3 regions of the Peribacillus sp. NPDC096448 genome follow, and region 1 is predicted to be linked to each of the others. Evidence: predicted binding sites of a transcription regulator. Region 1 holds the regulator's gene; each other region holds the start of a gene.
What was found. The regulator LexA, encoded in region 1, represses DNA repair genes until DNA is damaged. The targets are predictions, from matches to a motif close to CGAACATATGTTCG.

Region 1 (2,279 bases):
AGTCATTCTATAGAAATAACCTTGAAATTGGTGACTGGAAAGTACGAATGAAGACTAAATCACCAAAAGACGCCTACTTGTTCACAGCACAATTTAACGAAAAGAATCCCATTACATTTAGTATGGCCGGTAAAGTTAAGCAAAAAGATGCAAAGTTTTTAATAAAGAATCCAATGAATGGTAAAAAAAGACCAATTAGCACAACATTTTTGGTTCATCTGATAGATGAAACCGGTAATGAAATTAGTGAAAAAAACTCAATTAAGGTAATGGATACTGAAAATTTTACTGGTACCCTTCCAGAAGTACCTAAGTCAGGTGTTTATAATGTAACAATAGATGTCAAGGAAAAAAATGTGGATGGTACTGAAAGGACCCGGACGCTGATTCGTTCGGTCTATATTGAGAAATAGCGAAATGCCTTCTCTTAATTGAGAAGGCATTTTTTTGGATGAAAAATGAGGGAGGTGCCAAATGTTAGGGTTAAATAGGGTGATGGTAATTACGCAAATGGAACAGCCTTATAGAAGTATTTATATAACTTTTGTTAGATGGATATATTTAAAAGTTGGTTCCCTGGAAATTATGCATAGCAATCAGAGATCTAACGAGCAAGGAAACAGCCATTAAGAAAATTGCTCCTTATCCCAGAAAAAATTTAACAGGGCATATTGTGAAAAAAAGGGGTTTTTGTTTTCAACTCTTGCAAATTTCTCAACAAGTGCAGATTCAACAGTGGAATGGCTGAGGCGATCTTAACTTTATTAAAGTGAACCAATGATTAAGAGTGAAGAATTTTAATGGGAGGGGGATTTTAACCCACTCTTTTTTTATTCGATGAGCTTTTTCAAAAGTACATATTACCAGAAAGGCGATGTATAACTCTCATCCGTTATAAAGGATGTTTAAATTTCCACGAAAACTTGATTCTATTAAAAAATTTTCAATATCTACTCTTCCATATGCATATTGAGAGAATAAGGTACATAAATTTAAACAAACAAAAAAAGCGCGGAAAGCGCTTTTAGTGTATTTGTCTATATAAGCCTATTACTTTTCCAAGAATCGAAACATCTCGTAAAATAATTGGTTCCATATTTGAGTTCTCAGGCTGAAGTCTTATGTAATCCGGTTCCTTAAAGAATCGTTTTACAGTGGCTTCATCATCTTCCGTCATCGCCACGACGATATCTCCATTATTGGCACTGCTTTGTTGTTTCACGATGACATAATCTCCATCATGAATTCCTGCTTCGATCATACTTTCACCCATGATTTCCAGCATGAATACATGGTCATCATGCGGAACCATGCTTTCGGGAAGCGGAAAGTATTCTTCAATGTTCTCAATGGCCGTTATCGGCATGCCCGCTGTTACTTTTCCAAGTAACGGCACGTTCACGACATTGGCTTTGGGAATATTGTTCGCTTCCTCCAAATTCATTATTTCAATGGCTCTTGGCTTAGTTGGGTCACGTCTAATAAGGCCTTTACTTTCCAGGCGGGATAAATGCCCGTGAACTGTTGAACTTGATGCAAGTCCCACTGCTTCGCCAATCTCCCGTACGGAAGGTGGATAACCTTTTTGGCGGACCTCTTCTTTAATGAAATCAAGAATATCTTGCTGCCGTTTTGATAGTTTTGTCATTTGTGCACCTCTTCCCCAATGTTCTTTGCTACATTATAGCATGGCGCCCAACTCTATACAAACATAAGTTCGAATTTTGTTGTTGACTGAAACAAACGTTCGTATTATAATTTGACCATAACATACGAACGAACATTCGCTTTGGAGGGATAATTATGAAAAAATTATACAAAAATTATATTTATACGATTCTATTAGCGGGATCAGTATTCATCTTTTCAATTTTATTCTCTTGTACACTGAACAATGATCAAAAAAAAGATTTCCTTTCTATAGAAGTAAGTGAAGGTGATACCCTATGGGGAATTGCCGAAGAATATGAAGAATCGAATTTGACAAAAAAAGAATTCATTGGTTGGATAGAAGAGCATAATGGAGTCAGGGCGGATTCGATAAAACCTGGTCAAGTCATTGTCATACCGGTTAAAGGGGAAGAACTTGTCCAGAATTTGGCCAGTGATCAGTAAGTAGTGAAGGTAGGGTATTATGAAGGCGGTAATCTATTGTAGGGTCAGCACCGAAAAAGAGTCACAGGAAACATCATTGGCAAGGCAGGAAGATGAATTGGTCAAATTGGCTGAAAAGATGGATGTGGAAGTTATCTCCATTATAAAAGAACAGGCAAGTGGTT
Region 2 (2,279 bases), on a different contig from region 1:
ACCTTACGCCTTATGCCCGCCAAGCAGCTTGCTTCGGTAAACGGCTGTACCTGCCTCTGTATACGAAACTGCACGCAATAACGATTTGGCTCCATATTTGTGGCGGATTCGATCAACCGTGTAACTCAATTCCCGCTTCTTCCAGCGCGAAGCATCAAATAAAGTCAGCTGCATTTCGTTATCATCTACAATATTCGAGAGTCTGACCTCTATGCTTCGAACCGTTTTTTGCTTATAGTTCTCATGAAAAAGCTCCAGGCAAACTTTATATAACTCCAGCGTAATGTTGATCGGCTCGTTAATCGAACGCGAACGATGGAAACCTCCGCCAAACTCATCCTTGCTGTAACCAATGCCTAGGCTCACCGTCCTTCCTGCCTTACGATGGGTGCGTGCCCTTCTTCCAACTTCTTCGCAAATTTCCAGCATGACCTGCTTTATCTCATGTTCCTCCTTATAATCCCGCAGCAGGATTTGACTTTTGCCGAAGCTGACCTGCCCTTCGATGATCGCTGCCCCCATATCGGATAAATCTATTCCCCAGGCATGGTGGTAAAGCTGATTGCCCATAATTCCAAACTTCGCTTCAAGTAATTCAAGATCATAATTGGCAAGCTGCCCAACCGTAAATATGCCCATTCCATGAAGGGTTTTTTCTACGCGCCTGCCGATCCCCCACATTTCACGCAGCGGGGAAATCGGCCAAAGTTTGCTTGGTACATCCTCATACTTCCATTCCGCAATCCCTTTATGTTTGGCTTCCAAATCAAGGCAAAGTTTTGCCATAAGCATGTTCGGTCCAATTCCAATGGCACAGGGGAGCTGTAATTCCCGTTCAATTTCATCTTTTATCTTTTCAGCTATCATGCGGGCATCTCCCCATAAAGAAGCGGCACCATCGACTTTCACAAAACTTTCGTCCACACTATATACGTGAATCGCTTCTTTGGGCACATAACGGTTGAACAATCGGGTGATTTCCGTCGAGACCCTTAAATAAGTCGCCATTTTAGGTTCAACGACGACAATCCTCGGATCATTCGGAATCTCGAACATCCGCGAACCTGTCTTGATGCCAAATTCCTTCTTCATCTTTGGAGAAGCCGCAAGCACAATGCTCCCTGTCCTCTTCAAATCACCAACCACCGCCAGATAACAATCAAGCGGGTCCAGCCCAAGCATGACCGCTGAACAGCTTGCATAAAAACTTTTCATATCGATACACATAATTGATTGTTTCGGCATCGTCCCATAATCCATCATTTCTTCACCCTAACAAGAATATACGTTCGCTTTATTATATTCATAACTCTAACCGAATATACGTTCTTATTCAATGGAAGTTTTCATACAAATTTCTACTTTTTATTGTAATTTCCTTGAAAAATATAATAGATACTAAAAATGGGTGAAATTCCAAATTTAAACTCAGTATCCAAATAGTTTTTTTGAAAAAGATCAATTGGTAGCTTGAATAATACCCAATAGGTCCATATACTCAGTTTTTTAAAATTCCCTCACCCTTTTCAACAGGCTTTCGTCTATTTAAAATCCAGTCTTAATGCTCATTTTTTGTAATGAAAATGTAACGAAAATTATGTCTAATTGTCATAATGGTATTGTAGGATAATATTGTTAAGAAATAATAGAAAGATAGATAGAGAGGAAATGAAAATTATGAAGAAATGGATCGCTTCAGCTGCTGTTGCATCTGCCATGATGCTAACCCCACTGCAAGCCTTTGCCAATATTGGAGACCAAACCCTCAGACCCGGAATGACACATAGTGATGTCAAACAACTACAACAACTATTAAAAACCAAAGGTTATTTCACATATTCAGGTTCACTGACTACATATTACGGCACCTATTCTGTATCCGCAGTGAAAAAATTCCAAAAAGCAAAAGGGTTGACTGCCGACGGAATTGCCGGCCGCAACACATTTAATGCGCTTGGTGTTTATAATGTCAATAATACTAGCTTGATCAGCTATGCAAAAACCTTAATAGGCAAACCCTACAAATGGGGCGGAACAACACCAACTGGATTTGACTGCTCAGGCTTCGTCTATTACGTATTCCAGAAATCACAAGGGATTACCTTACCGCGTACAACATCCTTGCTCTATTCCAATACGGGTTTAAAAGTATCTTCACCAGCTAAGGGTGATCTTGTATTCTTTGATACTTCTTCTGGAAGAACAGGAGTATCCCATGTTGGGATCTATATCGGAAATGGTCAATTCATCAGTGCTACGTCTTCTAAAGGAATAACCAT
Region 3 (2,279 bases), on a different contig from region 1:
ATCTAGTTCAACCCCTACTGCATTTATATATTAATTTATTGTCCTTCTTCTCTCTTCATGCTTCTATTTAACCGGACTTCCAATCTTTTCCCCACATACCATAGGATGAAGATGACGATTCCGATAATGACCGTTCGCACCGGTTTATGAATTAAGGATACTAAATCGTAACCCACGAAACTGATCGTAAAAATCATCACCGCTTTCCCTCCCACTACTGCAAGTCCATATTGCAGGGTACTGACTTTTGAAAGTCCTGCCACGATATTAACGATAGCAGAAGGTGTAAAAGGGAAGCAGAGCAATATGAACAAAGGACCGAATCCATGGCTCTCAACCCAAACCATCAACCTCTGCACCTGTTTATGCTTTTGCAAAAATCGGAAAAACCTCATTTGACCATATCTTCTAATAATCCAAAAAAGCAAAAAAGACCCCGCTACCGCACCAATCCAAGAAAATAAAAACCCCCACCAGAGACCAAAAGCCGTTGCATTAGCAAGCACGAACACCACTAAGGGCAAAAAAGGCAAAAAAGCTTCCAGCATCGGCAGTAAGATTCCGGGAATTGGACCGAATGAGCGATATTGCTGAATAAGTGCCGATATATGATCAAGTGTAAACCACTCACGTATAGTATCCAAATCCATAATTATCTCCCTCGACATGCTGCCATCAAAGCAGCATAAACTTATTAAAAACTGTTTATTTTAGATATATCACTTTCCCCTGAAATTGCAAGAATTATTATCCATATATCTTCATACTTTCCCTATCTCCGGAAAACATAATCTTGTTAACGAATATTTCTAGATTTATCAAAATTGCTTGCATATACACTGAAAATACATTAGGATAAAAAAACAGAACAAACGTTCTAATTTTTACGGAATATACATATTATCATTGAAAACGTACTATTTAGAAAGGGGCGGTCATGATGACCCGCATTCCAGAAGGTGACCGAAATATGATTGAAAAAGCCATCTACCTCCCTATGGTTATTACAGTCTTAAACCTGGATCTCAAGGTCATCGAAATTAGTCCGTTTAAATTAAAAAGGCCCTATTCGGAGCTAGTCGAACATACTTTAAAAGTGGTTCAAGACGAACTTGCCGAGGTACGGCGCTATTTGCGCAAAGAGAATATTAAGGTTAGTGAAATCAAACGCGATGAATCCTTCACGATGTATTGTTTTTTATATAAAGGATACGAGGAACATCATAATTATTTCAATCCCCGCCTTCGCAACAAAACCGAAGACTTGTTATGTTATTACTTTTTCGAAAAAAACCACCGTTCAAGGAATTAGCGGGCGGGTACAGGCATCCTCCATACATGTTTCTGTGAATGCTGGATGCTTGGATCCTTCGGGAAGGGACAGATCCCTTGGATGTAAAAAGTATGACCACAAAAAAGCATTCCGCCCTTCCAGGCATAAAGGTAAGTGAGTCTTTCATGATCAAGACCGATAAGACTCACTTACCTCCATTCACCTGTTTGAATATTCCATAATCATAATTTAATCGGCTTGTTAAAACCATGGATTCATCTTTATGAATATTACTTTTCGCTCAAGGCATAACCTATGTAATCAAGTGCATACTGAATATCCTTAACCATTTTAGTTTTGAGATTCTTCAAATAAAAGTTATTTACATGCTCCTTTACAAAGGTTGGAGTCGCACCCATTATGATTGTCTCTGCCCCCATCAAACCAAGAGCACTAATCATCTTGAAGAGAAGGATAGGAAAACAGTTATCTTGAACAAGGAGCTTAAAGTAAACCAATATCATGATCCGCCGCAGAATGTAACACGCATTCATGATTTCCCCTGATCGATTGCCTTCAACAATTCCCTGTGTCGAAAAAATGAAAATACCTTTAATACGATGGGGACGCTTAAAAAGCCCATGATATCCTTTGTTTGATTGATCTATGCCATGTGGGATGAAATGTCTGCCATGGATTTCAGATAGATAATTCTTCTTCTGAAAATACCTTTTACATTTAACTGAATTACTTCAAGCTCCCTTGTTATGGCATCCTTCATTAAATTCACTCTATGCATAGCATCGCCTTTGTTCTTAATGATTAAACGGCAGAATGTCCCTCCATATTCGACGCTGTATCCTTCTGGTATACTCTCCTCTTCCCCATTATAGGAAATGAGGACTGTCAATCGCCGTTTTACATAAGCCGTTTGCACAATTACTGCTTACTGATCAGGGCAACACTTTCAAGGAAACAGTCCTTAACGATTAATAGGTCGGGCTCG

Region 2: a site for LexA is predicted at 1,317-1,330, ahead of ACIQ0C_RS02615 (Y-family DNA polymerase). Genes of this name have one in related genera too.
Region 3: a site for LexA is predicted at 866-879, ahead of ACIQ0C_RS18705 (YhjD family protein). Genes of this name have one in related genera too.

What each region holds. Positions count from the first base shown of each region.
Region 1 covers NZ_JBIWEU010000009.1:12,582-14,860, forward strand. Annotated here, with positions in the region: gene ACIQ0C_RS15860 (esterase/lipase family protein) at 1-413, shown strand, start outside; gene lexA (transcriptional repressor LexA) at 1,025-1,648, opposite strand; gene yneA (cell division suppressor protein YneA) at 1,804-2,115, shown strand; gene ACIQ0C_RS15875 (YneB family resolvase-like protein) at 2,135-2,279, shown strand, end outside.
Region 2 covers NZ_JBIWEU010000001.1:546,957-549,235, reverse strand. Annotated here, with positions in the region: gene ACIQ0C_RS02615 (Y-family DNA polymerase) at 4-1,263, opposite strand; gene ACIQ0C_RS02610 (C40 family peptidase) at 1,678-2,279, shown strand, end outside.
Region 3 covers NZ_JBIWEU010000011.1:100,887-103,165, forward strand. Annotated here, with positions in the region: gene lepB (signal peptidase I) at 1-2, opposite strand, end outside; gene ACIQ0C_RS18700 (TVP38/TMEM64 family protein) at 36-650, opposite strand; gene ACIQ0C_RS18705 (YhjD family protein) at 941-1,312, shown strand; gene ACIQ0C_RS18710 (STAS domain-containing protein) at 1,564-1,827, opposite strand; gene ACIQ0C_RS18715 (hypothetical protein) at 1,938-2,210, opposite strand.